DNA from 4 places in the Polaromonas sp. CG_9.11 genome. Region 3 is predicted to be linked to each of the others. Evidence: predicted binding sites of a transcription regulator. Region 3 holds the regulator's gene; each other region holds the start of a gene.
The links. The regulator FNR, encoded in region 3, switches genes on or off when oxygen is low (the NO sensors DNR and NnrR bind a similar motif). The targets are predictions, from matches to a motif close to TTGATNNNNATCAA.
Positions count from the first base shown of each region.

Region 1: a site for FNR is predicted at 2,038-2,051, ahead of IWX85_RS01110 (DUF3149 domain-containing protein). Genes of this name have one in related genera too.
Region 2: a site for FNR is predicted at 2,569-2,582, ahead of IWX85_RS06245 (FeoA family protein). Genes of this name have one in related genera too.
Region 4: a site for FNR is predicted at 2,667-2,680, ahead of IWX85_RS13015 (OmpW family protein). Genes of this name have one in related genera too.

Region 1 covers NZ_JADOVE010000001.1:216,941-224,401, forward strand. Annotated here, with positions in the region: partial or broken gene IWX85_RS01095 (4-hydroxythreonine-4-phosphate dehydrogenase PdxA) at 1-632, opposite strand, end outside; partial or broken gene IWX85_RS01100 (Bug family tripartite tricarboxylate transporter substrate binding protein) at 637-1,027, opposite strand; gene IWX85_RS01105 (LysR substrate-binding domain-containing protein) at 993-1,742, shown strand; gene IWX85_RS01110 (DUF3149 domain-containing protein) at 1,841-1,984, opposite strand; gene IWX85_RS01115 (efflux transporter outer membrane subunit) at 2,201-3,622, opposite strand; gene IWX85_RS01120 (efflux RND transporter permease subunit) at 3,730-6,996, opposite strand.
Region 2 covers NZ_JADOVE010000005.1:142,669-150,129, forward strand. Annotated here, with positions in the region: gene argF (ornithine carbamoyltransferase) at 1-30, shown strand, start outside; gene IWX85_RS06235 (hypothetical protein) at 59-295, opposite strand; gene IWX85_RS06240 (ferrous iron transporter B) at 297-2,186, opposite strand; gene IWX85_RS06245 (FeoA family protein) at 2,183-2,485, opposite strand; gene IWX85_RS06250 (SDR family oxidoreductase) at 2,660-3,412, opposite strand; gene IWX85_RS06255 (hypothetical protein) at 3,671-4,411, opposite strand; gene kynB (arylformamidase) at 4,637-5,308, shown strand; gene kynU (kynureninase) at 5,331-6,608, shown strand; gene kynA (tryptophan 2,3-dioxygenase) at 6,610-7,458, shown strand.
Region 3 covers NZ_JADOVE010000013.1:73,355-80,815, reverse strand. Annotated here, with positions in the region: gene IWX85_RS12215 (sulfite exporter TauE/SafE family protein) at 254-928, opposite strand; gene hemN (oxygen-independent coproporphyrinogen III oxidase) at 938-2,320, opposite strand; gene fnr (fumarate/nitrate reduction transcriptional regulator Fnr) at 2,558-3,280, shown strand; gene IWX85_RS12200 (hypothetical protein) at 3,320-3,613, opposite strand; gene IWX85_RS12195 (FixH family protein) at 3,693-3,950, opposite strand; gene ccoG (cytochrome c oxidase accessory protein CcoG) at 3,969-5,387, opposite strand; gene ccoP (cytochrome-c oxidase, cbb3-type subunit III) at 5,485-6,405, opposite strand; gene IWX85_RS12180 (cbb3-type cytochrome c oxidase subunit 3) at 6,402-6,581, opposite strand; gene ccoO (cytochrome-c oxidase, cbb3-type subunit II) at 6,602-7,228, opposite strand; gene ccoN (cytochrome-c oxidase, cbb3-type subunit I) at 7,242-7,461, opposite strand, start outside.
Region 4 covers NZ_JADOVE010000015.1:910-8,370, forward strand. Annotated here, with positions in the region: gene IWX85_RS13000 (DUF4197 domain-containing protein) at 1-572, shown strand, start outside; gene IWX85_RS13005 (O-acetylhomoserine aminocarboxypropyltransferase/cysteine synthase family protein) at 780-2,060, shown strand; gene IWX85_RS13010 (KGG domain-containing protein) at 2,280-2,519, shown strand; gene IWX85_RS13015 (OmpW family protein) at 2,800-3,402, shown strand; gene IWX85_RS13020 (DUF445 domain-containing protein) at 3,532-4,821, shown strand; gene IWX85_RS13025 (autotransporter domain-containing protein) at 5,071-7,461, opposite strand, start outside.

The DNA.
Region 1 (7,461 bases), on a different contig from region 3:
ACCTTGGGCGCGGCCGTGCCACTGGCTTGCAGCGACTGGTAGATCAGCCGGGCAGCGTCCACGGTGCGTTCCTTGCTGAGCATGGCCGCAGCGGCTTTCAGAGGAATGTGCGACGACACGCGCGAAGTCCACAGGTCGCCCAGCGTGTTGAACTCGCAAAAATAGCCGGTCACGCCCAGGTAGTCGGCAAAGTGGTGCAACTCGTTCTCATGCTGCATGCCACCCATCTTCATGGCTTGCTTGTTCAACGGCGCAAAACAGATGGCATCGACTTCGCCGTGCTTGGCGCCGTCCATGCACAGGTCGAGCACCTTGAGCACCGCCGTGCCGCAGGCGGCCAGCGCCTGGCTGCGCTGTACGTCTGCCGGCTGAATCGTGTCAACGGCCAGAAATGCGGGCAGATGCTGGACCGCGCGGCTGCACACTTCGGCCAGCGACGCAACGGCTTGCGTGGCGATACGGTGGCCGGCAATGGCCTGGCCGTCCTGCCACAGCCAGGCGTCACCCACCAGCACGATGTTGGCGCCGTCCGTGATGCCAGGCTGGCTGAGGAGGCGGGCGATCAGCTCGGGGCCAATACCGGCCGCGTCGCCCAGGGTCAGGGCGGTGACCGGGTTCTGCTGCGTGTTCATGGCTTCAGTCCAGCTTGATGTTTTTGCGGGTGATCTGCTCGGCATAACGTTTGTTTTCCGCCGTGTGAAAGGCAGCGAACTGGGCCTGCGTCATCGGCGTCAGGTTGGCGCCGATGGCGCTCAGCCGGCTGTGCGTTTCAGGCATGGCCAGCAGGGTCACTTCGGTGTACACGCGATCCTGCACTGCCCTGGGTGTCGAGGCGGGCATATAAATGCCGTACCAGGCATTCATTTCCACACCCTTGAGACCGGCTTCCGCCATGGCGGGCACATTGGGTCGTTGCGGATTGCGTTTGGTGCTGGCTACCGTCAGGGGTTTCATGCGGCCATTCCTGATCTGGCCGATGACCGATGGCATCGGTGTCAAAACTCATCTGCACCTGGCCGCCGACCAGCGTGCTGGGCTATTTCCGGGGAATGCGGGGTTCCATCGAGTCGATGACCCGGGTATTGGCTGAATTGCAGCTGGGAAGTTCGGGCCGCCTGTCGGTGGACAGCATCATGGCGCCGTCGCCGACCTTGCTGGCGCAGGCCATCATCGCGCTGAAAAAAGCCTATCCGCTGCTGTCGCTCGATGTCACGCTCGACACCAGCGACCGGCTGCTGGAGCTGCTGCGAGAAGGCGTGCTGGCTGTGGCGGTCGGGCGGATTCGCGGCGGGCAGTGGGCCGACTATGAATTCACGCCGCTCGAAAACGAGGCACTGGCCATTGTCGTCGGCATGCATCACCCGCTGGCCCGGCAGAAATCAGTGCCGTTTGACCGTTTACTGGGCTACCCGTGGATATTGCAGCCCACCGGCAGCCCGATGCGCGAGGTGCTGGAACAGGAATTCAGGATGCAGCAGGCACCCTTGCCACGGGGCCTGATCGAAACCGCGTCCATCCTGACCACCACCAATTTGATTGCAGAAACCGACATGATCGGCGTCGTGCCGCTGTCGATTGCCGACACCTACGCGCGCCATGGGCTGCTCCGGGTGTTGCCATGCCCCATCCGGCACAAGATGGAATCGTTTGGCTCCATCACCCGAAGGGACAGGCCGCTGATCGAAGCCACGCGGTTTTTTCTGGCGGCACTGCATCAGCGGGAACAACCCGCCGGTGTTTAGATAAACTGCTATATTTTTTATAGCTACCTACGTTCGCCAGTATTGCGCAAAGTGCCTGTTTGGTCGTTAACCGACGGTGCCGCAGGCACGCGGGCAGCTTATTTGCGGGAGACCGTCGGATCGTGCTTCATCTTGCCCGTGAACAGGCGAAGAAAGAACACCCCCATGCCCATCATGAAGGCAATGCCGATGATGCTCATCAGGCCATAGTCGGTGGAAAACAGGTCAGTCATCAGTTTCATGGTGGTCGCTCCCTTTGTTGATGGGACTATCCCCCATTCGCTTTAGGGGCATGCTGATCCAGGTCAACAATGGGTCGTTGCAGACGATTTTCAGGAACATGGGGCATATCGTCAGCGCAACGCCTGGCAAAAATGTTGCCTGGCCGGTGTTGCAGGGCAGTTATCCAATGAACCCCGTCCAGAAAGATCAACCGTTGGTGCCGGGCGCCGCCAGCGTCATGGCCCTGCCTGCCAGCCGCCGCCGAGCGACTGGATCAGCGCCACGGCCGTGGTCTGGCGGTCGGCCATGGCCTGCACCAGCGCGCGGCGCGCACTCAGTGCGGTGGCCTGGGCGGTGATGACTTCGGTGTAGCTGACCTGGCCGCTGCGGTAGCGGTTCAACACCTGCTGCTCGACCTGGTCGGCGGCTTCGGACGCCTGGCGGCGCAAATCCTGTTGGATCAGCAGGACGCGGGTGGCGGCCAGCTGGTCTTCAACGCCTTGGAAGGCGGTCAGCACGGTTTGTCGGTAACGCGCCACCGCTTGCGCATGCGCGGCTTCGCTGCCTTGCACGCGTGCGGTGGTGGCGCCGGCATTGAACAGGCTTTGCGCCGCCGACAGGCCGAGCGACCAGACGCTGCTGGACGCGCTGAACAGGTCGGCCACGCGGCTGGCGCCGAATCCATACGACGCACCCAGCGGCAGGCTGGGGTAATAGGCGCTTCTCGCAATGCCGATCTGCTCGTTGGCCACGGCCACGCGGCGTTCGGCAGCGGCAATGTCGGGGCGGCGCTGCAGCAGCGTGGACGGAACGCCGGGCGGCACTTCGGGCACCCGGGGGTTCCACGCGGCAGGCGCGAGTGAAAAATTGCCCGGCGCTTCGCCCACCAGCACGGCGATGGCATGTTCGAGTTGCGCGCGCTGGCGCACCAGCCCGGCATCGTCGGCCTGCGCATTGGCCCGCTGGGTTTGCGATTGCAGCACGTCGGTTTTGGCCGAAATGCCGGCGCTGTAGCGATTCTGTGTGATCTCCAGCGTGCGCTGAAATCCGGCCAGCGTGTTTTCCAGCAGCGCTTTTTGCGCATCCACCTGGCGCAGCGTGAGGTAATTGATCGCCAGTTCCCCCTGCGCCGACAGCCGGGCCGACGCCAGGTCGGCGGCGCTGGCCTGGGCGCTGGCCGAGGCACTGTCCACCGCGCGGCCCAATCGGCCCCACACATCGGGCTCCCAGCTCGTGCCGATGCTGGCGCTGAAGCTGTGGCCCGTTCTGCCGCCGTTGACGCTGGTCGAGCTGCTCCCCGAGCTGCTGTGCGAGCGATTGGCTCCGCCATTGAGCGTGACGGAGGGAAACATCGAGGCCCGCTGTTCACGCACCAGTGCGCGCGCCTGCGCATAAGCGCCCACGGCTGCCGCGACGTTCTGATTCGACACCTCGACCCGCGCGGCCAGCTGGTCGAGCACCGGGTCGCCGAACAGTGACCACCAGGGGCCGCGTTCCAGCGCATCGGCGGGGGCAGCGGGCACCCAGCCAGCGGCTTCCTTGAAGGCGCTGATGTCCGGCGTGGAAGGGCGCTGGTAATTGGGGCCGACGGCGCAGCCGCTGACCGCTAAAACCAGTGCGGCAACCGTGAAAAGGTGAAAAGGCAGTTTTGAACGCATGGGCGGCTTTATGAATTCGTCATTCCGGCCTTTGCGGGACCGACGGTTGCGGGGTGGGGCTTGACCAGGCACAGGATTTTTTATGATGGTTTTGCGTCCGCTGGCCCTCACCCCAGCCCTCTCCCAGAGGGAGAGGGCGCAAGAGGGTGCGGCGCCATATCCGACATCTCAGGCGGCTCGTGCGGATGGCGGCTCAGGTGGCGTTCCGACACACTGCGGCGGCGCAGCTTGTCGAGCAGCACATACACCACCGGCGTGCTCAAGAGCGTCAGCAACTGGCTGGCGATCAGTCCGCCAATGATGGTGATGCCCAGTGGCCGGCGCAGTTCCGCCCCTTCGCCAAAGCCGATGGCCAGTGGCAGCGCGCCCAGAATGGCGGCCATCGTGGTCATCAGGATCGGCCGAAAACGCAGCAAACAAGCCTCGCGCACCGCTTGCACGGCCGTCAAGCCGCGCGCGCGTTCGGCGTCCAGCGCGAAGTCGATGATCAGGATGGCATTTTTCTTGACAATGCCGATCAGCAAAAAGATGCCGATCAGCGCAATGATCGACAGGTCCATCTTGAACAGCAGCAGCGCCAGCAACGCGCCCACGCCAGCCGACGGCAGCGTCGAAATCACCGTCAGCGGGTGGATCAGGCTTTCGTACAAAATGCCAAGCACGATGTAGATCACCACCAGCGCCGCCAGGATCAACAGCGGCTGCTCGCCCTGCGACTGCTGCGCACTGAGCGCCGTGCCCGAAAAGCTGCCGCGCACGTTGTTGGGCAGGCCGATCGCGGCTTCCGATTCCCGGACGGCGGCCTGCGCATCGCTGAGCGTGCTGCCGGTGGCCAGGTTGTAGGAAATGGTGGTCGAGAGTTCGCCGTCTTCATGGCTGATCGATGCCGCCGCCGAATTTTCACTGAAGCTGGCAATCGCTGACAGCGGCACCATGGTGGTGACGGCGGTGGTCAGCACCTGGCCAGACGACGGGTCGCGCAGGGCAGGGTTCACGACGGACGTGCCGGTAGCGCCCGAAGCCGTGCTGGCGGCGGCCGTGTTTCTGGCCGGCACATAAATGTCCTTCAGCGCCTCGGGGCTGCCGATGTAGCGCGGCGCCACCTGCATGATGACCTTGTACTGGTTCATCTCGCCATAGATAGTCGCCACCTGGCGCTGGCCAAAGGCGTTGTACAGCGCGTTGTCGACGTCGCGCGAACTCACGCCGAGCCGCGCGGCGCTTTCCTTGTCCACCGTGACCATGGTCTCGACGCCGTTTTCTTCCTGGTCGGTGTCCACGTCAGTCAGTGCGCTGGCGCCCTTCATCTGGTCGGCCAGCCGCGTCGCCCATCGTTTCAGGTCGGCGGCGTTGTCGCTTTTCAGCGTGTACTGGTAGGTGGAATTGCTCTGCCGGCCGCCGCCGCGCAAGTCCTGCACCGGATTCAGGAAGATGCTGACGCCGGTGACCTGCGCCAGTTTCGGGCGCAGCCTCGCAATCACCGCCTGGCCCGAGTCGCTGCGCTGCGCGACTGGCTTGAGGTTGATGAACATGAAGCCGCCGCCAGCGCGTGAGCCGCCAGTGAAGCCGACCACGGTATCGACCGCCGGGTCGGCGCGGATGGTGTCCACCAGCTGCTTGAGCTTGCTTTGCATCGACTGGAAGGAAATGCTGCGGTCGGCGCGCAGGAAGCCGTTGATCTGGCCGGTGTCCTGCTGCGGAAAAAATCCCTTGGGCGCGGCGATGTACAGATAAACATTCAGCCCGATCACGGCCAAGAGGCTCAGCATGACCAGCAGTTTGGCTGAAAGCGCCCAGTCCAGTGCGGTTTCATAACTCTTGAGCAGGCGCTTGAAGGTGTTTTCGAAAGCCCGCGAAATACGTCCGGGCGGCTGATTGCTCGACGGCGGCTTGAGCAGCCAGGCGCACATCATCGGCGTGGTGGTGAGCGAGATCACCAGCGAGATCATCACCGCCGCCGACAGCGTGACGGCGAATTCGCGGAACAGCCGGCCGGTCTGCCCGCCCATGAACAGCAGCGGAATGAACACCGCCACCAGCGACAGGCTGATCGACAGCACGGTGAAGCCGACCTCGCGCGCGCCCAGCAGCGCTGCCTTGAAGCGGTCCATGCCGGCTTCGATGTGGCGGCTGGTGTTCTCCAGCACCACGATGGCGTCATCGACGACGAAGCCGGTCGCCACCGTGAGCGCCATCAGGCTCAGGTTGTTCAGGCTGAAGCCCAGCAAATACATCACGCCAAACGTCCCCAGCAGCGACACCACGGTCGCCACGGCCGGAATGAAGGTGGCGCGCACGCTGCGCAAAAATGCGCTGACCACCAGCACCACCAGCGCAATCGAGATCAGCAGCGTGACCTCGATTTCGTGCAGCGAGGCGCGGATCGAATTGGTCGAATCCGATGCCACCTGCAGATCCACATCCGGCGGCAGTTGCGCCTGCAGCTCGGGCAACAGCGCGCGCACGCCATCGACGGTGGCGATCACGTTGGCGTCGGGTTGGCGCGTGACCAGCACGACGACCGCCGGCTGGCCGTTGAACAGGCCGAGCGTGTTGGTGTTTTCCACGCCATTGCTAACCTCGGCCACATCGCTCAGCCGGATCGCCGCGCCGTTGCGCCAGGCGATGACCAGCCCCCGGTAATCGGCCGCGCGCAGCCCGCCCAATGCGGTGTTGCCGGCGGCATAGATCTGCAGCCGCTGGCCGTTGCCTTCAATCGCGCCGCGCGGCCGGTTGGCATTGGCCGCCTGCAGCGCGGCACGAACGTCTTCCATGCTGACGCCGTAGCGGTTCAGGGCGAAGGGCAGCAGCTCGACGCGCACAGCGGGCAAGGAGCCGCCACCGAGTTCGACATCGCCGACGCCCGGCACCTGGGCGATTTTTTGCTGCACCAGGCTGGAGACTTCGTCGTAGATCTGGCCGGGCGAGCGGGTCTTGGAGGTCAGCGCCAGGATGATGACCGGCGACGAGGCGGGGTTGGCCTTGCGGTAGGTCGGGTTGCTGCGCAGCGTGGCGGGCAGGTCGGCGCGCGAGGCGTTGATGGCGGCCTGTACTTCACGGGCGGCCGAGTCGATCTTGCGGTTCAGTTCGAACTGCAGGCTGATGCGGGTCGAGCCGGTGCCGCTTCTGGAGGTCATTTCGTTGACGCCGGCGATCACGCCCAGGCGTCTTTCGAGTGGCGTGGCGACGCTGCTGGCCATGGTGTCGGGGGAGGCGCCTGGCAGCGAGGCGCTGACCGAGATGACCGGGAAATCGACCTGGGGCAGGGGGGAGACAGGCAGGACGAAGAAGGCGCCTATCCCGGCCAGGGCCAGGCCCAGGGTCAGGAGGATGGTGGCGATGGGGCGGTGGATGAAGGGGCCGGACAGGTTCATCGCTTGGCCCCTGCTGGTTTACTTGCTGAATTTATATGGAAAGCTGCTTTTGCGCAGGTTGGGTGGTCGTTGGTAGCTATTGAATTTATAGCTGACCGTTTTTTTACTTGGGCCTGGTTTTTTTTTGCGTTGGCCTGCTGGCTGGGGGGTGCCCGGCGGCAACTCACTTTTCTTTGCTTCGCCAAAGAAAAGTAAGCAAAAGAAAGGCGACCCGGCTGTCTGGGTCCCTGCGCTGCGCTACGGGCAACCTGTGATGAGAAGCAAAAGCGGGGGTCCGCGCAAACTCGCCTGCGGCTCAAACAGCGCGCGGCCCTGATCCCGCTTTTACCGCTCATCGCAGGCCCAGCCAGAACGGGATTGGCGGGAGCGGGAACGGATGCGGATTCGGGTGCGGGAACCCCCGCTTGTGCATGAACGATAGGGCGGTCGATGAAGGGGCCGGACAGGTTCATGGTGTTGCGCCTG
Region 2 (7,461 bases), on a different contig from region 3:
ATGGAATTCTTGCTGCTCGGACGCCTGTAGCAACGCAATAGCGTTGAAAGTCCCGACGTTAACGATCCGGCTTCATCCACAGCGGCTGGCGTTGCCCTTCAGCGCCATCCGCTGCAGGGCGTTTTCCCGTCGTGGCGCAGCCGCCGCAACTGCTGCAAGCGCCGCAACCGGGTTTTTCACCCAGCTTTTTTTGTACCCGCCCGAGCCGTCGCCGCAGGCCGGCAGGCAGCCAGTACCACAGCGCATAGGCAGCGGCGAAAGCCACCATGACTCCGGCAATCCATTGCTGCAACATCTCAAGCACCTCCCCACCACAAAGTCAGTCGATAAGTGATCAAGCTGGCGCCATAGGCCAGTCCAAACATGTAGCCCGCCATGAAAAAGGCGTAGCGCCAGCTGTTGGTTTCGCGCCGCACCGTGACCAGGGTCGAAATGCATTGCGGCGCAAACACATACCAGACCAGCAGCGACAGGGCCGTGGCCAGCGACCAGCTGTGGGCAATCACCGGCCCCAATGCCGATGCCACGTCTTCACCCGTGGCCGACAGCGCATACACCGTTCCCAGCGCGCCGACGGCCACTTCGCGCGCGGCCAGGCCTGGCACCAGTGCAATCGCAATCTGCCAGTTAAAACCGATGGGCGCAAAAATCACCTGCAACGCGTGCCCCAGCCGTCCGGCCAGGCTGTACTGGATGGCCGGGCCGACAGCGCCCTCCGGCGGTGCCGGAAACGTGGACAAAAACCACAGGATCACCGTCAGTGCCAGGATGATGCCGCCGACGCGCTTGAGGAAAATCGCCGCTCGTTCTTGCAGCCCCATCGCCAGCTGGCGCAGGCTGGGCACACGGTAGGCAGGCAACTCCATGATCAGCGGCGTGGGCCGTGCATGGCCGCGCCAGAGCTTGAACACCGCTGCCACCGCCATGGCGCTGGCAATGCCGCCAACATACAGCGCAAACATGACCAGCCCCTGCAGGTTGAAGATGCCCGCCACTGTGCGTTCGGGAATGAAGGCGCCAATCAAGAGCGCATACACCGGCAGCCGTGCCGAGCAGGTCATCAGCGGCGCGATCATGATGGTTACCAGCCGGTCGCGCCAGTGGGTAATCGTGCGCGTCGCCATCACGCCGGGAATCGCGCAGGCAAAGCTCGACAGCAGCGGAATGAAGGAGCGGCCCGACAGTCCGACGCTGCCCATCATCCGGTCGAGCAGGAAGGCCGCGCGCGGCAGGTAGCCCGAATCCTCCAGCGCCAGGATGAACAGGAACAGGATCAGGATCTGCGGCAGGAACACCAGCACGCCGCCCGCGCCCGCCAGGATGCCGTCGGTCAGCAGGCTTTGCAGCACGCCTTCGGGCACATGACTTCGCAGCAGGCCGGACAGGCCATCGACGGCCGACTTGATCAGCGCCATCGGCAGCGTGGCCCAGCTGAACACGGCCTGGAACATCAGGAACAAGATCACGCACAGCAGCCCCATGCCCCACAGCGGATGCAGCACCACCCGGTCGATGAGGTCATTGGCATGCAGGCTGTCTGGGGGAGATTGCACCGCCAGGCGCATGATGCGGCGCACCTCCAGCTGGGTGTCCATGACCTGATCGAAGGTCGGCGCCTGCCAGGCGGCGGCGCTGTTGGCGTTCGCGCCCTGCCCCGGCCAGTCGTCCAAAAAATGCAACAGTTCGCGGGCGCCGTCGTGGTGCACGCCGACGGTTTCGACCACCGGTATGCCCAGTTCACGCGACAGCGCCTCGCGGTCGATCACGATGTTGGCACGCCGGGCGGCATCGCTCATGTTGAGCGCCAGCACCATCGGCAGCCCCAGTGCCCGCGCTTCCAGCACCAGCCGCAGGTTGAGCTGCAGGTTGGTCGCGTCGGCCACGCACACCAGCCGGTCCGGCAACGGCTCGCCGGGCCGCCGGCCGATGACGATGTCGCGGGTCACCGCCTCGTCGGCGCTCAGGGCGTTCAGGCTGTAGGCGCCGGGCAGATCAAGCACCATCACGCGCTGGCCCGAGGCGGTCAACGCCCGGCCTTCCTTGCGCTCGACGGTCACGCCGGCATAGTTCGCAACCTTCTGGCGGCTGCCCGTCAGCAGGTTGAACAGCGCGGTCTTGCCGCAGTTGGGATTGCCCAGCAGCGCCACCCGAAGCGGACCACCCATGGCAGTGCCAGCCGCTGTCATGCAGCGCAGCCAGCAACAGCGGCCAGCGGACCGACGCGAATCAGCGCGGCCTCATGGCTGCGCAGCGCAAACGTCGTGTGCCCTACCCGCACTGCCAGCGGGTCGTTGCCCGGAAAACCCCGCGCCATGACCTGCACCGGCTCGCCGGGCAGAAAGCCGATTTCCAGCAGGCGCAACAAGACTTCACGCTCTTCTGCATCGCCTGCCGGCATCAGCCTGAGCACCTGCGCGGGCAGCCGTCGTGGCAATTCGTCGAGTCCGATGTCTGCCGTACCAGAGGGGAAATGGGCCAAAGTCATGGTTGCCGCACTTTATTAAATGATAATTATTCTCATTGTAAGAGTGGCGAGCGCCGCAGCGTTGCGGGTCATCCTGAATCACCTTGATCCAGATCATCTTGCCAGACCGCAGCACCCGCTTACTTGCGCTGTGCAGCCGTCAAGGATGTTTGGTGAAATGCTTTGCCGGCAGCATCAGCCCCGGCCGACAAACGGCATTTTCGTCGCCATGATGGTCATGAAGGGGATGTTGGTGGACAGCGGCAGTGCGGCCATGTGCACTACCGCATTTGCCACTTCGCTCGCGTCCATCATCGGCTCGATGGCGATTTCGCCATTGGCCTGTGGAACGCCGGTCGCCATGCGCGCGGACAACTCGGTCAGGGCGTTGCCGATGTCGATCTGCCCGCAGGCGATGTTGTACTTTCGCCCGTCGAGCGAAATCGTCCTGGTCAGGCCGGTGATGGCATGCTTGGTCGCCGTATAGGGCGCCGAGTTTGGCCGGGGCGCATGGGCCGAGATCGAGCCGTTGTTGATGATGCGGCCGCCCTGCGGCAGCTGGTCCTTCATCAGCCGGAAGGCGCCTTGCGCGCACAAGAATGAGCCGGTCAGGTTGATATTGACGACGTTTTGCCACTGGTCATAGCTCAGGTCTTCAAAGCTGGCGCGTGGTGAATTGACGCCGGCGTTGTTGAACAGCACGTCGAGGCGGCCAAACTTTTGCTTGATGGTCGCAAACAGGGCATCGACCGACGCGGGCAGGCTCACATCGGTGGCCACCGGCAAGGCGCGGTCGCTGCCCGACGCCGCCGCCGCCTCGTTGAGCGGCTCGATGCGACGCCCGGCCAGCACCACGTGATAGCCTTCGCGCAGCAGCGCCAGCGCCACCGCCCTGCCGATGCCGGTGCCAGCGCCGGTCACCAGGGCCACTTTTTCATTCGATGTCATGGGATGCCTTTGTTGTGTATGGGTCAATGTATAACGACGCAGCCCGGTGGCCGTGCAAATGGCGATTCTCGCCCATTGTTGCCAAAATCATGAACCCCGCGAACCAGCCCATGGCAGTCAAACGCCAGACAACTTGAAGGCTCTGCGACAACCGCTCAATAAAATAAACGCTCCGCGCAGCTTTCCAAGATCTATGGCCTGTGAGATATACCCGCCATCAGGTCAAGGGCCGAAACTGACAATTTTTTGGTCTGCCGCTTAATCAGCTCGCCGCCAGCGACCGGAAGCTGGACACACCTCGGCCCGTGCGCCGTTCAGCCAGACCTGCTCCTCATCCATCAGCAGCGAAGACGCTGTACCGATGTCGAAGTCAATCCCGAGTGCGTGCGCCACATCGGCTTGCTCGATGGGCAATTCCCAGGTCAGAAATACCTGCGTGCAGTCACGGCCGGGCGGGAAATCGGCCGCGTCAAAGCCGCTGCTGTCGCGCGCAATGACCGCATGCGGCTGGCCGGTGTCGAAGATCACCGCCGTTCCCCGGGTCAGGGGAATCCGATGGCCGCTTGACGGGAAATGCAGGTCCAGGCCCTTGTCGTCGCTCAAAAAAAGATTGCAAAATGCAGCGCCGCCGTACTGCGCACCGTCATGGTGGTACCGTGCGCCCCGGCAGGCCATCAGGGCGACGTCACAGGTGGCCAACAGGTCAGGCAAACCAGGCATGGCCGTCCAGTCGGACACCGCTTGTACCCACTGCCGGTAGTCTGGCCAACGCGCCCGGGCGCGCGGCAATGGCAAGGTCTCGACGTCTCCGGGGGCCAGGCCCAGGCGCAGCGATATGTCCCTGTCCCAGTCGGCCACCAGCCTTACAGGGAGCACAGGCACATCAAGCATGCCTGACAGCACAACGCTGCTGACGCTTCGGCCACGAATGGCCTCGCCGCTCCAGAAATAGGAAACAGGCCGGTGCTGCAGCAAAAGCGGCTCAGAAGGGTGGATCATCCAGACCAGTGTAGTCACGACGCTATAGCAGGCAAGCAGGCTTGGCGCAGGAGCGGGTCAAAACGCGGGTCAAGAAAGCCCCCTTTTTTTTCAACCCCATCGCCGGCTTGCTGCTTCACCGATGCCATGCAACTGCCCGCCCCACAGCCGTGTCAGGACGGATTTCCCGAAATCAGTTGGAAATAACCGACACCACGGTTTTTTCTTAAGTGCTACCTTTGCCGCATGACGCAACCCGCTTCCCCTTTTGCAGCCGCTGCTGCCCCCGCCAGGCGCCTGAAACTCTGGGACATCTCGCCTGTGGTGGACGAGCGCTCCGATGTCTTTCCCGGCGACACCGCCTATTCGCAACACGTGCATTTTTCGCTCTCGCCCGTTTGCCCGGTCAACGTCAGCCGCATCACGCTGTCGCCGCACACTGGCGCGCATGCGGATGCGCCGCTGCACTACGCCAGCGGCGCATCGGCGATTGGCGCGGTCGATCTGCAGCCTTACCTCGGGCCGTGCCGCGTCATCCATTGCCTGGACAGCGGCCCGCTGGTCGAGCCCGCGCACCTTGCTCACGCGCTTGAAAACCTGCCCGCCCGCGTTCTGCTGCGCACCGCGCGCGCTGCCAGCCAGTCATGGGCATCATTTACTGCCTTGTCGCCCGCCACGCTTGCGCTGCTAGCTAGCAAAAACATAGCACTGGTCGGCATCGACACGCCCAGCGTCGATCCGGCCACCAGCCAGCACCTGCCCTGCCACCAGCTGCTGCTGGAGCGCGGCCTGCGGGTGCTGGAAAACCTGGTCCTTGACGACGTGCCCGAAGGCGACTATGAACTCATCGCCCTGCCGCTCAAGCTGATGCAGGCCGACGCCTCGCCGGTGCGCGCCATCCTGCGCGAACTGCCCTGAAAACCCGGAAAGACCTCGCGCCATGACCCCCACCCTGCAAGACTGCCGCGCCCTGGATGCGCAAGACCCGCTGCGCGCGCTGCGCCAGCAGTTCACCCTGCCCGAAGGCTTGATTTACCTCGACGGCAATTCGCTCGGCGTGCTGCCTGCCAACACCGCCGCCCGCGTGGCCGAGGCGGTGACCCAGGAATGGGGCCAGGGCCTGATCCGCTCCTGGAACAGCGCCGGCTGGTTCGATGCGCCACAGCGCCTGGGCGACAAGATTGCACGACTGGTGGGCGCCGCGCCCGGCGAGGTCGTGGCCACCGACAGCACCTCGGTCAACCTCTACAAGGTGCTGAGCGCCGCGCTCAACATCGCCCGGGAGGATGCGCCCGGCCGCAGGGTGCTGGTCAGCGAACGCAGCAACTTTCCGACCGACCTCTACATCGCCGAGTCGCTGTGCCGGGAACGCGGCTTGCGCCTGCTGCTGGTCGAGCCCGAGGACATGGCCGGTGCCCTGACAGCCGAAGTCGCCGTGCTGATGCTGACGCATGTGAACTACCGTACTGGCGCGATGCACGACATGGCGGCCCTGACAAACGCCGCGCACGCAGCCGGCATCCTCGCCGTCTGGGACCTGGCGCACAGCGCCGGCGCCGTGCCGGTGGACCTGAGCGGGGCGCAGGCCGACTTCGCCGTGGGCTGCGGCTACAAATACCTGAACGGCGGCCCCGGCGCGCCCGCCTTTGCCTGGGCACATCCACAGCACGCCAGCCGCTTCTGGCAGCCACTGGCCGGCTGGTGGGGCCATGCCGCGCCCTTCGAGTTCACACCCGACTACCGCCCGGCCCCCGGCATCACGCGCTTTTTGTGCGGCACGCAGCCGATCCTCAGCCTGACGGCGCTCGACTGCGGGCTGGACACCGTGCTGGCGGCCGAACCGCTGGGCGGCATGCCAGCCCTGCGCGCCAAGTCGCTGGCGCTGAGCGACCTGTTCATCACGCTGGTCGAAGCGCGCTGCGCGGGCCACGGCCTCGGGCTGGCGACGCCGCGCGACCCGGCGCAGCGCGGCTCGCAGGTCTGTCTGACGCGCCCCGAAGGCGCCTATGCCATCGTGCAGGCGCTGATTGCCCGGGGCGTGATCGGCGACTTCCGGGCCGGTGACGGCAACCGGCACCTGGACATCCTGCGCTTTGGCTTGACACCGCTGTACATCGGCTTTGCAGACGTGTGGCAGGCGGTCGAGCATTTGCGGCAAGTGCTGGAAACCGGCGAATGGCAGCAAGCCCGGTTCAACCAGAAGCAGGCGGTGACCTGACATGAACCCAGCTGCCCAACCCGCCGACATTGTTCGCGAAGAAAAAGCGCAGCTCGACTTCAGCCGAAGCATGAGCTATGGCGACTATTTGCACCTGGACGCCATCCTCGGCGCGCAGCAGCCGCTGTCGCCGGCGCATGACGAGATGCTGTTCATCATCCAGCACCAGACCAGCGAACTCTGGATGAAGCTGATGCTGCACGAGCTGCATGCGGCGATTGCCAATGTGGCACAGGACGAACTCGGCAGCGCCTTCAAGAAGCTGGCCCGTGTCAGCCGCATCATGGAGCAGCTGGTGCACGCCTGGGACGTGCTGGCCACCATGACGCCGCCCGAATACAGCGCCATTCGCCCCTACCTGGCCCATTCCAGCGGTTTTCAGAGCGCGCAATACCGCTGCATCGAGTTTGCGCTAGGCAACAAGAACGCCGCCATGCTCAAGCCCCATGCCCACCGGCCCGACCTGCTGGCGCTGGTTCAAACTGCTTTTGAAGCGCCTTCGCTGTACGACGAAGCGCTGCGCCTCCTGGCCCGGCGCGGCCTGCCGGTGCCCGCCAGCCATACCGGGCGCGACTGGACCCAGGCTTACCAGGAAAACGATGCGGTGCAAAGCGCCTGGCTGACGGTGTACCGCGACCCGAAGCAGTATTGGGACCTGTACCAGCTGGGCGAGGAACTGACCGACCTGGAGGACGCCTTCAGGCTCTGGCGCTTTCGCCATGTCACCACGGTCGAGCGCGTCATCGGCTTCAAGCGCGGTACCGGCGGGACCGGCGGCGTGCGTTATTTGCGCAAGATGCTGGACATGGTGCTGTTTCCGGAAATCTGGAAGCTGCGCACCGATTTGTAGCCG
Region 3 (7,461 bases):
CGATACTGAAAATTTTTTCTGATCAGAATATGCACCTCTCAAAGGCTGAAAACCAGCCAACACCAGCAGGGAAGGCAGAACCCGCTTTACCGTGCCGAAGGCTCAGCGGCCTATCAGGAGGCAGCGAACCAACAGCGGAAAGCGCAGGACGCTCATCCCCACCAGCAGGGGCCGCGGAACCGGCTTTGCCGGGCCGCAGGCGCAATAGCCCCCTCGGGGGGCAGCGACCCGCGCAGCGGCGGAGCGTGGGGGCCTAACTCACACACCAGGGCGCCGTGTCATGCGCCAGCCCCATCCACAAGGCCCAGCCAGAAGTGGCGGCCAACGCCAGCCCGGCCAGGCGAATGCCCCATTCACCAGTGCCGCCGCCACGCAGGCGCAGCAGCAGCCAGGGGCCGATCAGCAGGGACACGCTGCTGCCCAGGGCAAACAGCGCCATCGTCAGGGCGCCCTCCAGCGGACCGCCGCTCAGGGCCGCCACCAGCACCGCCGAGTAAAGCAGCCCGCACGGCATGAAGGCCCAGAGTGCGCCAATGGCCAGCGGCGCGCCCCGGCCCCAGGACGCATTGAACGCCCTGACCCGGCGCCACACGCTGCGCGCCGTGCTGTCGAGCCACACCGGCTGGCGCGCCAGCACGACCAGCATCAGGCCCATCATCATCACGGCGACATGAAACAGCGTCCACACCGGGCGCATGACCGCCGTCTGGGTGGTCAGCCACCCCAGGCCCTGCATGGATGCCGCGGCCACTGCACCGAGCAGCGAATAGCTGGCCAGCCGGCCGGCCTGGAAGGTCCAGAGGGCCGAGGTCTTGCGCGCACCGGCTGCGTTGCCAATGCCCGCGCAGGCAGCGCCGCACATGGCGATGCAGTGCGGCCCGCCGGCCAGTCCCATCAGTAATGCCGTCATGGCCAGCGAGGTATTCATGCAGCCGTTCTAGATGATCCGGGAAAACCTTGCCAGCGTACGGTCTGCCTGAAGGTAACGGTCAAACACCATCGCCACGCTGCGTACAAAATAGCAGCCCGTCGCCGTTACCAGAAGGCCGGTGTCACTGACCTCCACCAGGCCCTGCGCCTGCAGGCCGCAAAGCATTTCCAGCTCGGCGGCAAAATAGCGTTTGAAATCAATCAGGTAGCCCAGCTCAATCGACTCGAACTCCAGCTGGCCCTGGGACACCAGCGCCATGATGACGCTGCGCCGCACCAGGTCATCCCGAGACAGCGCCAGTCCCCGCACCACGGGCAGCCGCCCCTGCTGCAGGTCGTCGTAATACGCGTCCAGGGTCTTGGCGTTCTGGCTGTAGGTGGCGCCCACCTTGCCCATGGCGGAGACCCCCAGGCCGATCAGGTCGCCTTCAGGCTGGAAGCTGTACCCCTGGAAGTCGCGGTGCAGGCGGCCCTGGCGCTTGGCAACAGCGAGCGCATGGTCTGGCAGGGCAAAGTGGTCCATGCCGATATACACATATCCGGCAGCCTGAAAGGCCGAAAAAGAGTGCGACTGCATGAAAAGCTTGGCGCGGGCGTCGGGCAACCCGGCAGCATCAATCCGGCGTTGCGACTTGAAACGCTGGGGCAGATGGACATAGGCATACAGGGCAATGGAGTCCGGCCGCAGTTGCACGACCTGCGCCAAGGTGCGGTCAAACGATTCCGGCGTTTGTTGCGGCAGCCCATGAATCAGGTCCAGGTTGATGGACTGAAAACCAATCAGGCGCGCTGCTGCCATCAATGAAAAAAACTGTTCTGCGGGCTGGATGCGGTGAACCGCTTGTTGCACTGCCGGATCGAAATCCTGGACCCCGAAGCTCAGCCGGTTGAAGCCAAGTTCGGCCAGCGTGGCCAGGCGCGCGGCATCAACGGTCCGGGGATCGACTTCAATGGAATAGTCTCCACCCGATGCAATCCGGAAACTCCGCCGCAGCATGGCCATCAACTGGCGCAATTCACCATCATTTAAAAAGGTTGGACTGCCGCCGCCCAGATTCAGCCGGCTGAGTGCCTGACCCGTTCCCAGATGGGCGGCGTACAAATCAAGCTCGCGGCCAAGATAGTGCAGGTAGGTTTCACCGTGCGCATGCTGCCTGGTGATGATCTTGTGGCAGGCACAGTAGTAACAAAGCGATTCGCAGAAAGGGATGTGCACGTAAAGTGACAGCGGCAGCCGCATGGCGGCCGCACCGTTTCGGCGCTGCGCAAGGGCCTGCACCAGCTGTTCGGACGTGAAGGCTTCCACGAAGCGGTCTGCTGTCGGGTACGAGGTGTAACGGGGTCCCGGAACATCGAAACGGCGAAGCAATTCATGAGTGGGGATAGGCATACAATTGATCGCAAGTGCGTTCGTGACGGTTCCTTGAAACGCGCACCCTCGATTTTGGGGCAAGCACTGCCAATGTATCGTGAAGCCCGCATTGCTTGTTTGACCTATGTCAGCGGTCAGCCTGTCTGAAACCAGGCAACGAACCCTCATCAGGAGAATGTCATGTTTGAGGTCACACCAGAGTCCATGGGTACGGGCAAGCGCGGGGAAGTCGCAAGCGAGGACGGGCTCCAGCCCATCAACCCTCTCACCGTAAAAGTTGCCTGCTCGAATTGCAATCTTCGTGAACTCTGCATGCCCATGGGACTGAAAGCCGATGAGCTGGACAGGATTGAGGAAGTGGTCGCCGTACGCCGCAAGGTCAAGCGCGGAGGCCGTCTGTACAGCAACGGTGAAAAGTTCAGTTCCCTGTTTGCCATCCGCACCGGCTTTTTCAAAACCTGCATCACCACCGAAGACGGCCGCAACCAGGTCACCGGATTTCAGATGGCTGGCGAAATTATCGGGCTGGACGGCATTGTCAGGGAACACCACACCTGTGACGCCATCGCGCTGGAAGACGCTGAAGTATGCGTGATGCCGTTTGACCGCATTGAAGAGTTGTCACGGGAAGTTGTCTCCCTTCAACGCCATGTGCACAAGATCATGAGCCGCGAGATTGTTCGTGAACACGGCGTGATGTTGCTGCTGGGCAGCATGCGCGCCGAAGAGCGCCTGGCCGCCTTTTTATTGAACCTGGTCCAGCGGCTGCATGCCCGCGGCTTCTCGCAATCGGAGCTTCTGCTGCGCATGACGCGAGAAGAAATCGGCAGCTACCTGGGCCTGAAGCTGGAAACGGTCAGCCGGACTTTTTCAAAGTTTGTCGAAGACAAGATTATGGAAGTCAAGCAGCGCCATGTGCGCATCCTTGACACCGAAGCGCTCAAGCTGATCGTGAACAACAACCACAAGCCCTACTGAGACTGAAATTTGCCGGCAGATGGCTGACGGGTCGATGGTTCAATTGACCTTCACTTTTTTGGCGCCGTTTTCGGGCTGTCCCTCGGCAGACAATTCGCGACGATTCATTTCGTATGGCGACATGGCAAGCAGGACCGTCAAGGCACTCGACGCCATGGTCAGCCCCCAGAAGACAAAAAAAGCCAAGGTGTAGACGGCCTCGCGAGACAAGGCCAAGGGCTGCCCGAACCAATGCAGGCTTTGTGGATCGACAAAGGCAAACACGAACATTTCTGCCACGCCTGCCAGCAGGAAAGCAGGCCATGCAATCCACATCATTCTTTGAGCCCCCATAGAGTTCAAGTCCTTGTTGTCGTTTGAGGATTGGAAGGACTTGTCATTTGACGCGTGTTTCCTGAATTCATTTCAGTTCTCAAGGCTCGGCAGGCGCCGGGATGCCCGTGGCCGCATGATTTCGAGCCTGCATCGCTGGCGCCATGTTGGTGGACGATGCCTCCGGCTTCACGGCACTCGGCTGTGTTCCCTGGCCGTAGCTGGTCACCACAGGATCGGGAATCTTGATGGCCAGGTACAGGGTAATGAACGAGGCAACAACGACCACCGCAGGCCCTGCAAAAACCATCCATACATGCCCGAATTTCCACCAGGGTTGTCCGTATTCTTCGTTCATGACATTTCCATTGTTAAGTTAGCGGGGCACCAAAAAAACCGACTTCTCAACCACACGACCCGGCGAGTTGACCGCCTCGACTTCAAAATGGATCTCATGCGAGCCTGGACCGGCAGCCTCGTACGGCAATTGCAGGGTAACGGTGACCCCACGCGCCTGGGTCGCATCGACAGTGAATGTGCCTTCTGACGCCAGCACCAGGCCCGGCAAACCGGTGGCTGCGATGCGGTAGTGCTGGGTGGTTTCGGTCGCATTCATCACCTGCAGGCGGTAGACATTTTCAATCTTGCCACCACTCACGATACGCGCCAGCGAAGCACGGTCACGAATGACATCGACCTTGAATGGGGAGCGCAACGCCAGGCTGATGAACAAGGCGGCGGTCACGGCCAGCAAGATGGCCGTATAGACCAGCACCCTGGGACGCAATACACGGCGCAAAAGCTGCGATCTTCCCCAGCCCTGGACCACCGCATTCTGGGTCGAATAGCGAATCAGCCCGCGCGGGTAGTTCATTTTGTCCATCACGGTGTCGCATACGTCGATGCACGCCGCGCAACTGATGCATTCGTATTGCAGCCCTTTGCGGATATCGATCCCCGTCGGACAGACCTGGACACAAAGCGTGCAGTCGATGCAGGAACCCAGGTTCAGGGCAGCCGGATCAGCCTTTTTGGAACGGGAACCCCGGGGTTCGCCGCGCGCCTCGTCATAGGTCACGATCAAGGTGTCCTTGTCGAACATGGCGCTCTGAAAGCGGGCGTACGGGCACATGTACTTGCAGACCTGTTCACGCATGAACCCTGCATTGCCATAGGTGGCAAATCCATAAAAGAAAACCCAGAAGGTTTCCCATGGCCCCATGCCTGCGTTGATGAAACTGACGCCCAACTCCTTGATGGGCGTGAAATAACCGACAAAGGTAAACCCTGTCCACAGCGCCAGGGCCATCCACAAAAACTGCTTACTGGCCTTGCGTGCCAACTTGTTGACGGACATGGGACTTGCATCAAGTCGCAAACGTGCCGAACGATCGCCTTCGGTCACCTTTTCAAGCCAGAGAAAGATTTCGGTATAGACCGTTTGGGGACAGGCGTAGCCACACCACTGGCGACCGGCCACAGCCGTGAACAGAAACAGCCCCAACGCCGAAATGACCAGAATTCCCGACAGGTAAATGAAATCCTGCGGGTAAAGAACCAGTCCAAGAATATAGAAGCGCCGCGCTTCCAGATCGAACAATACAGCTTGGCGCTGGCCCCACTCCAGCCATGGGAGGCCATAGAAGACCAGCTGGGTGATAAAAACCATGGCCCAACGCCACTTTGAAAAAAATCCCGTGACGCTGCGTGGATAAATTTTCTTCTGGGCCTGGTAGATGCTGCCTGATTCGCCATGGCCGGTTGCTGACGCAGCCTGCAGCTGCTCTCCAGCCATCACCGCGATAGGAATGACTTTTCGGGGAGTCGGCTTTAAATTATCCACAGGGCATGCTCCATGCAAAACCCCAGTAGGGACCTTGCCGGGTAAAAAATCACTTCAGCGCTACTGCGCCTGGCTTGTTGGACAAGCTCCAGACATAAGATGCCAACACATGAATCTGGGATTCGGTGAGCTTGCCTTCTTGCGCTGGCATCTGGTTGACCTTGCCATTGTTGATCATGGCCACGATGGCGTTTTCACCCCACCCATGCAACCAGATATCGTCGGTGAGATTAGGCGCGCCGATGGCCTGGTTGCCTTTTCCATCCACGCCATGGCAAGCCGCGCAGGCGCCAAACTTGCTCTTTCCAAGGGAAGCCTTGACTGAATCGTGCGGACTGGCTGACAGGCTCAAAACATAATGCGCCACATTGCGTACGTCATCTGAAGACCCCACTGCGGCAGCCATGGGGGGCATGTTGCCGATGCGTCCCTTGACCAGTGTTTCGACAATCTTGTCAGGCGTGCCGCCATGCAGCCAGTCCTTGTCCGACAGATTGGGAAATCCCTTGCTGCCACGGGCATCCGATCCATGGCATTGCGAACAGTTGTTCATGAACAGGCGCTCGCCAATCGCCATGGCCTGGGGATCGCCTGCAACGTCTTCAGGCTTCATGCTGTTGAACCTGGCATACAGGGGCTCGACTTCCCTGTTGCCTTTGGCCACCTCAGTCTCGTACTGGCTGATGGCGCTCCAGCCAAACTTGCCGGCATAGTTGCCCAGGCCCGGGTACAGGGCAAGATAAGCCAGCGCAAAAATAACGGTGATGATGAACAGCCACACCCACCAGCGCGGCAGCGGGTTGTTCATCTCGCGCAGGTCGCCGTCCCACACGTGACCGGTGGTGTTGTCATTGGCCGTCATGGCTTTGGCCTTGCCGCTGAACCACAGCAGCAGCAAGCAGGCCAAGATGCCGACCAGCGAGATGCCCGTCACATAGAACGACCAGAAATTACTGGTGAAATCACTCATTTTTTTCTTCCTTGTCCGGTTTCCGGCCGCTGCACGCTTTCGTCTTGCGCAAAGGGCAGCTGGGCCGCCTCGTCAAAACCCTTGGCATTGCGGCTGGACCAGGCCCACGCGACGATGCCGATGAAAACGAGAAAAGTGGCCACCGTCACGATGGACCTGAGGGTGTTGATATCCATGGTCATGTGCCTTTGCCCGCTTATTTACGGTGAATGCCGAGCACCTGCAAATAGGCGATGACGGCTTCCATCTCGGTTTTTCCCTTGACATCCGTGGCCGCCGACGCGATTTGCGCATCTGTATAAGGCGTACCCACCGTGCGCAGTCCCTGCATGTGGGCCTTGATCGATACATCATCCACGATGCTTTTCGTCAGCCATGAATAGGCGGGCATGTTGGACTCGGGCACCAGGTCGCGTGGATTGTTCAGGTGAATCCGGTGCCATTCATCGCTGTACTTTCCGCCTACCCGCGCCAGATCGGGGCCGGTTCGCTTGCTGCCCCACTGGAATGGATGGTCATAGACGAACTCGCCCGCGACGGAATAAGGTCCGTAGCGCAGCGTTTCAGCGCGGAACGGGCGAATCATTTGCGAATGGCAGTTGTAGCAGCCTTCGCGCTGGTAAATGTCACGGCCGATCACCTGCAACGCGGTGTAGGGCTGCAGCCCTTTGATGGGCTCGGTCGTCGACTTCTGGAAAAACAGCGGAACGATCTCCACCAGGCCGCCGACAGCCAGCACCAGCAGAATCAGCACGATCATCAGGAAGTTGCTGGTCTCGACCTTCTCGTGAGAAAGACCGCCGCTCGATTTTTGGTTAGCCATGTTGTTGTTTTCCTCAAGCGTGGGCCACGGCCGCCGGAATGGTGACGGTGACGGAACGACCAGCCGTAGCAGTCTTGTAGGTATTCCAGAGCATGATCACCATGCCGCTCAGGTACAGCACGCCGCCCAGCAGACGCAATACATAGAAGGGGAACGTGGCCTTGACTGACTCGACGAAGGTGTAGGTCAGCGTGCCGTCGGTGTTGATAGCGCGCCACATCAGCCCCTGCATC
Region 4 (7,461 bases), on a different contig from region 3:
CGCTTGAAAAAGGCGTCCTGATGGCTGTTGCCCTGCTCGGCAAGCCCGATGGATTCCTCGGGAATCCAAAAGTTCGCATCCCGTTGCCCGGCTACCTGGAAGATGCGTCAAAACTGCTGAAAAACTTTGGACAGGGCCGGCGCATCGATGAACTGGTCACGGCCATCAACCGGGCTGCAGAATCTGCCGTGCCGATGGGCAAGGACCTGCTGGTGGGCGCCGTACGCTCGATGAATGTCAATGACGCCAAGAACATCCTGACCGGTGGCGACACCTCGGTCACGGCTTTTTTTGCTGAAAAGACGCGTGTGCCGCTGGGCGTGAAATTCCTGCCGGTGGTCAACCGGGCGACTGAGAAAGTCGGGCTGGCCGGCAAGTACAACGAATTCGCCGGCAAGGCGGCCGGCTTCGGTCTGGTGAAAAAGGAAGACGCCAACATCCAGCAGTACGTCACCGGCCGCACGCTCGACGGCCTGTACCTGGTGATTGGCGAGGAAGAAAGGAGAATCCGCCAAGACCCTGTCGGCACCGGCAGCGCCATTCTCCAGAAGGTTTTTGGCACGCTGAAATAATATTTTCGGCAAGATTATTTATGAAACTGGCTGTTTGCGCCCGCCTGTAAAGCGTTCGGTGCTATCAATATTGAATATTTGCCAGATTTTCGCCTGCCTAAATTCAACGTTTTCTGAAAGCTGAAAACCGCATGTGCTGGTGCGAACCGCTGATGGTGTGCTGGCCGTCAGGCCTGTTAGGCTTGGGTTTTTTTGCACAGGAAAACAATGAAAATCGAGACCATCGCTGTTCACGGCGGCTACACGCCAGACCCGACCACCAAAGCCGTCGCGGTGCCTATCTACCAGACCGTGGCCTACGCCTTCGACGACACGCAGCATGGCGCCGACCTGTTCGACCTGAAAGTGGCGGGCAACATCTACAGCCGCATCATGAACCCGACCAATGCCGTGCTGGAAGCGCGCATGGCGGCGCTCGAAGGCGGCATTGGCGCGCTGGCCGTGGCCTCGGGCATGGCGGCGATTGCCTACGCCATCCAGACCATCACCGAAACCGGCGACAACATCGTCGCCTCGTCGGCGTTGTATGGTGGCACCTACAACCTGTTTGCCCACACCTTTCCGCAGATGGGCATTGAAGTGCGTTTTGCCGACCCGCGCGACCCGGCCTCGTTTGCGCCGCTGATCGACGCGCGCACCAAGGCGGTGTTTTGCGAGTCAGTCGGCAACCCGCTGGGCAATGTGACCGACATCGCAGGTCTGGCGGCCGTGGCACATGCCGCCGGCGTGCCGCTGATCGTTGACAACACCGTTTCCACGCCCTACCTGTGCCGCCCGTTCGAGCACGGCGCCGACATCGTGGTGCACGCGCTGACCAAGTACCTGGGCGGCCACGGCACGACACTGGGCGGCGTGATCGTGGACAGCGGCAAATTCCCGTGGGCCGAGCACAAGGCGCGCTTCAGGCGCCTGAACGAGCCCGATGTGAGCTACCACGGCGTGGTGTACACCGAGGCGCTGGGCGCCGCCGCCTACATCGGCCGGGCACGTGTCGTGCCGCTGCGCAACATGGGCGCAGCGCTGAGCGCCATGGCAGCGTTCCAGATCCTGCAGGGAATCGAGACGCTGGCGCTGCGCATGGACCGCATCTGCGACAACGCCTTGGCCATTGCCTATTTTCTCAAGAACCATCCGAAGGTGGCCTGGGTCAACTACGCCGGCCTGCCCGAGCACCGCGACCATGCACTGGTGCAGCAATACATGGCGGGCAAGGCCTCGGGCATCATCAGCTTCGGCGTGAAGTCGGCAGCCGACGCGATGGCAGCGGGTTCGCGTTTCCAGGATGCGCTGCAACTGTTCACCCGGCTGGTCAATATCGGCGACGCCAAGTCGCTGGCCTGCCACCCGGCCTCGACCACGCACCGCCAGCTCAATCCGGCCGAGCTGGCCCGCGCCGGCGTGAGCGTGGACATGGTGCGCCTGTCGGTTGGCATCGAGCACATCGACGACCTGCTGGCCGATCTGGAACAGGCGCTGGCGGCGGTCTGATTCCCGGACCGAACCATTGCGCCCGGGTTTGGTTCGGTCCAGCGCCGACACCCCGGTCAGGCTGGCGCACTGCCAGAGCGCAAGGCAAGTGAACTCAGCATTGCGCACCTTGACCCGTCGGATGCTTCCTACTTTTCAAAGGCCCGAAAGCCGACGCCCAGGCTGATCGGCAGGCTTGCACACTTGAGTTTCCTTTTTTCCATCGACCTCAGGAAACCTATGCCTAACAATCCAGACAATACCCAAGATGCGGACAGCCGCAACCAGCGCCAGGCCTCCAGCCGTCGCGGCTTTGCCTCGATGGACCCGGAGCAGCAGCGCCAGATTGCCAGCAGGGGCGGCAAGGCGGCCCATGCCAGCGGCAATGCGCACCAGTTCAATGCCACCGAAGCACGCGAAGCCGGACGCAAGGGCGGTCTGGCCGGTCGGCGAAACCCGGGCTCCCGGCAAGAACCCTGAACCGCCGGGCAGGCCTGAAGTTCCCAGCGCATAACCGCGCAGGCGCTGCAAAAATTGTGTCCGCAATGCGGCAACTCGCCAGCTGCAAAGACATCGCCCTGACGTTGCCGATGCACAACGCACCGTGCCAGTCAAGGACCTGATTTGTTGATCTACCGCAAGCTTGCGCGCCGCGGCGCAACAGGCCGTCGAAGCTTTGCGCCATGTCAAACGCGGCAAGGGCACCGGGCGCGCCCAATACGGATTGGGAATGTTCCCTGTCCTCTATCCGCTGCCCTTCATGAAAAAACTACTCATTGCCGCCGCCATCCTGTCCACCCTGCTGTCAGGTGCCGCCTTGGCCCAGCAAACCACTGCCGAAGGCCCTTGGATGGTGCGAGCCCGTGCGGTGCATCTGGACAGCGCCAACGGCGACAGCACCGGCTTGGGCCTTTCCATGAACAGCAAGTGGATGCCCGAGGCAGATGTCAGCTACTTCTTCAGCCCGAATATGGCGCTTGAGCTGGTCCTGACCGTGCCGCAAAAGCAGACCCTGACGTCCAGCGTCCTGGGCGCCGATGTCGGCACCTTCAAGCACCTGCCGCCCACGCTGCTGGCCCAGTACCACTTTCCGATGAACGGTTTCAAGCCTTATGTGGGCGCCGGCCTCAACTACACGCGTTTCAGCTCGGCGAACCTGCTCCCGGGTGTCAGCATGGACAAGGACAGCTGGGGCGGCGCACTGCAAGTGGGCGTGGACATTGCGCTGACCAAGGGGGTGTACCTCAACCTGGACCTGAAAAAAGTCATGATCCGTACCGATGTGAAGCTGGCCGGGGCCAAAATTGGCGAATTCAAGGCCGATCCACTGCTGTTGGGAGTGGGCCTGGGCTGGCGCTTCTGAGTTCTGCGGTCCAGAACACTGTTAGAAAGCCCTGCCAGTTCGCGGCAGGGCTTTTTTGCTGCCTGTTGCAGGCTCCTGGTTCTGCCGGCCTGCGCCATCACCGGCAGCTGAGCGGCTAGACTGCCCGGCATGCCGTCTTCTTCAGATCTTCAACAGCAGCTGGACTCCGCCGAGGATGCCTTGCGGCGTGCCCGGCTGCGCACCATGCAGCGGGTGGCCGGCGGCCTGCTGCTGCTGGCCTTCGGGGTGTTTTGCCTGGCCCGCAGTCTGCTGGCGCTTCACCCCGCATGGGGCTATGTCTCGGCCTTCGCCGAAGCGGCCATGGTCGGCGCGGTGGCCGACTGGTTTGCCGTCGTGGCACTGTTTCGGCATCCGCTGGGGATTCCGGTGTGGCACACGGCGATCATTCCAAACAGCAAGGACGGCATCGGCCGCAACCTTGGGCAATTCGTCGAAAGCCATTTCATCACCGAGCAAGGCATTGCCGAGCGCATTCGCCAGGCCAATCCGGCTGGACTGCTTGGCGCCTGGCTGGTGGTGCCTGGTCATTCAGACCAGTTGGGACTGGCCCTGGCCAAGGCGGTGAGGGGAGTGCTCAAGGGCCTGGACCACGATGTCATGAACCTGCTGGTACGCGATGCCGCCACCCGGCAGCTGTCGCAGTTCGACATTGCCTCGAATGCCGGCAAACTGCTGGACCTGCTGGTGGCCGGCGGCAGCCACCAGCAATTGCTCGACAGCATGCTGCGCGGGATATCCGGCTACCTGGGGGAGGAAAAAAACCAGCAGCAGGCCATCGATTTCCTGATTGCCGCGTTCGGCGTGGAGAACGTGCTCTACAAGGTAGGAACCGCCGCCATCGGTCCCCGGGCGCTGCGTTCGCTTAAAAAGTCAGCCCATGAGGTGTTGCACGACCCAGCCCATCCGGCGCGGGCGCGCTTCACGGGCTGGGTAGAGGCGTTTTTGCTGCACCTGAAAGACGATCCGGCATGGCATGAATTCATTGCCCGGCACCAGCAGGAAACGCTGGCCAGTGCGCGCATGCAGGCCTTGCTGGGCAGCCTGTGGGGCATGGTCATGGACCGGCTGCTTGATGACCTGGGCCGGGACGGGCCGGCCACGGCCCGGCAGGTCGCGATGCTGGCCGGCAAGGTTGGGGATGCGCTGGCGAACGATGCGCAGCTGGTCGAGGGCTTCAACCGCGCCATCGAGTCGGGCAGCGTCCTGCTGGTTCGCAAGCACCGTGGCGAAGTGGGGCAGTTCATTGAGGCGCAACTGGCCCGCTGGAGCCGCGAGGAGATGAGCGACCGCATCGAACTGGCCATTGGGCGCGACCTGCAGTTCATCCGCATCAACGGCACGCTGGTCGGCGGGCTGGTGGGTCTGGCCATCTACACGGTGACCCGGCTGCTGGGCTAGGCGCCTCGGCGGCGTCCTCGGCGGGGCCACTTTTCGCCATGCACACCTTCTGCCGCCCAGGCTCCTAGGCCGTTCCTTGCGGCTGGCGCGTTGTTGCATGCGTCACCAATGCGCTATGTTTTATATAGCTGAAAGTGTCCGTCCTTATTGCGCAATACGCCATTTTTGTCATTAATCCGGATGTTTTCAGGGAAGTTGCTCCGGACAGGCCGGCATGGGAGCGGCGATTGCAATCGCCAAGCCGCCGGCTCAGAATTTCCACAGCAGCGACGCCTTGATGCCATGGTCGCTTAGCTGGCTTGCGACCTGGCCGACATAGGAAACGCCCATCGTCAGGTGGCGGCTGACCGCAAAGTCGATCCCGCCTTCGAGCACCAGCGCATTCCTGGCAAACGGCACGCCTGCCACGGCAAAGCCGGGCTGGCCCGCCAGTGCCAGGGTGGAGGTCGGCGTCACGTCACCAAAAGCGTGGCGCCAGCCGACCAGTCCGCGAAGGCGGGTCTGGTTGTTCGGCATGCCGGCGTTGGTGGTGCCGCGCAAGCCCAGCGTGCTGTAGGTGGTGTGCGCGCTGCTACTGCTGCCGCTGAGCCCGGCAACGCCGCCGCTCTCGGTGAAGCCATCGGTGCTCAGCTTGACATGCGCCAGGCCGGCAAAGGGTTCGAGCGAACCGTTCGCCGTGGGCATCTTCCAGCCGAGTTCACCAAAGGCCTGGGTGGTGTTGATGTCGTACTTCGCCGCCGTCTGGCCGCTGAACCCCGGGAACGCAATGTCCCGGCGGGTATCGGCCTCGCCTGCGCTGTAAGTCGCGCCCGCGCGCAGTCCGAGTTGGCCCCATTGCTTGCCGCCATAGACACCGACATGGTAGGTGTCGGTTTTTGCCAACGAAGGGCGGTCGTCTGGTGTCACGCGGCTTTTGCTGTAGCCGCCGAGCACGCCCAAACGCCAGTCGTCGCCCACGCGGGTGTCTGCGCCCAGGAAGATGCCGCGCGTGGTCCGCTCGAGCGACGACGCGTTGCCGTCTGCATCGGTGCTGCCCCACGAGTCAAAGGCTTGCGCCCACACGCCGCTGCCGGAGGCTGCGGGCGCGTCGGTGGTTTTGGCGGCAGGCGTGTCGAACGACTCGCGCAGGCGGCCCAGGCTGGCGTTGCGCACAAAGCGGCTGTCTTCAAAAGCTGCCGACTTCAGCGAAGCATGCACCTCGCCGGACAGACTGTCGAAGGCGGTTCGTGCATTGGCGGCGTTTAACTGCACGACAGCGCTGTACAGCGGACCGGTGTCGAGTGCGGCCACGGCGCCCGCGGTAGCGCGCTGGTTGGGCGTTTGCGCAATGTTCTGGAAGCTCACATCGTTGCGCTGCAGGCGCAGGGTCACGTTCTGGGGGCTGTAGGTCAGGAAGGGATTTAAAAAGGCCATGTCGGTGGTCGCGCCGGCAAACTGCCCTGACACGCCGCCGTTGGCGGTGAGGATGGAATAACGGGTGGTCGGCTGAAAGTTGCCGCTGGCCAGCACCGACACGTTGCCGCCTTGCAGCGCGGCCACGCCACTGACGCGGATCTGGTCGCTGCGGCCATCGGAAGCTGCGTTCAGCTGGTAAACCGAGCCTTGCGCCAGCGTGAGGTTGCCGGCCATGTTCAGCGTGCCAATGCTGTTGCCGCCCGGCGCAAGGGTCGCACCGGACTGCACCACCGTGTTGCCGACCGAGCCGGTTCCCGCCAGCCGCGCGCCGTTGCCCACGGTCAGCGCGCCGCCCAGCGAGCCATTGACCGCCAGCGTTCCTGCGGTCACCTGTGTGCTGCCCGCAAAGGCCGCGCTGTTGCCCCCCAGCGTCAGTGCGCCCGCGCCCGTCTTGGTGATGCGGCCCGCGCCGGAAAAGACATTGTTCAGTGCCGCGTCGCTTGCCTGGTCAACCACCAGGGCGGCATTGTTGACAATGGCGCCGCTGCCCAGGCTGGCAGCACTGCCCGCCAAGGTTCCGTTCACTACGAAAGTGCCGCCTGAATAGGTGTTCACCCCCGAAAGCGTCGTGGTTCCGGTACCACGTTGTTCCACGCTGCCTGTGCCCGCAATCGCGCCGTCAAAGGCAATGGCGTCGGAGCGGTTGAACGCCAGTATTGCGTTGTTGGTGACATTGCCGACGATGGCGCCGGTCGTTCCGCCATTGCCCAGCGCCAGCGTGCCTGCAGTGATGGTCGTGCCACCGGTGTAGGTGTTGGCGCCAGTGAGCGTCGTAGTGCCGGTGCCGCGCTGCTGCACGCCACCCGTGCCCGAGATGGCGCCATTAAAGACGGTGGCATCAGAGCGATTGAACGCAAGTGTTGAGTTGTTCATGACGTCGCCGGCAATGGCGCCGGTTGTGCCGCCATTGCCCAACTCCAGCGTACCTGCGCTGATGGTCGTGCCGCCGGTGTAGGCGTTGGCGCCCGTAAGCGTTGTCGTGCCGGTGCCGCGCTGCTCCACTTTGCCGGTTCCAGAGATCACGCGCTCAAACACGCTAGCGTCGGAGCGGTTGAATGCCAGTGTTCCGCTGTTGGCCACGTCGCCCACGATAGAGCCAATCGTTCCGCCGTTGCCCAATTCCAGCGTACCTGTACCAATGGCCGTGCCACCCGTGTAGGTATTGGTTGCTGCAAGCGTCGTCGT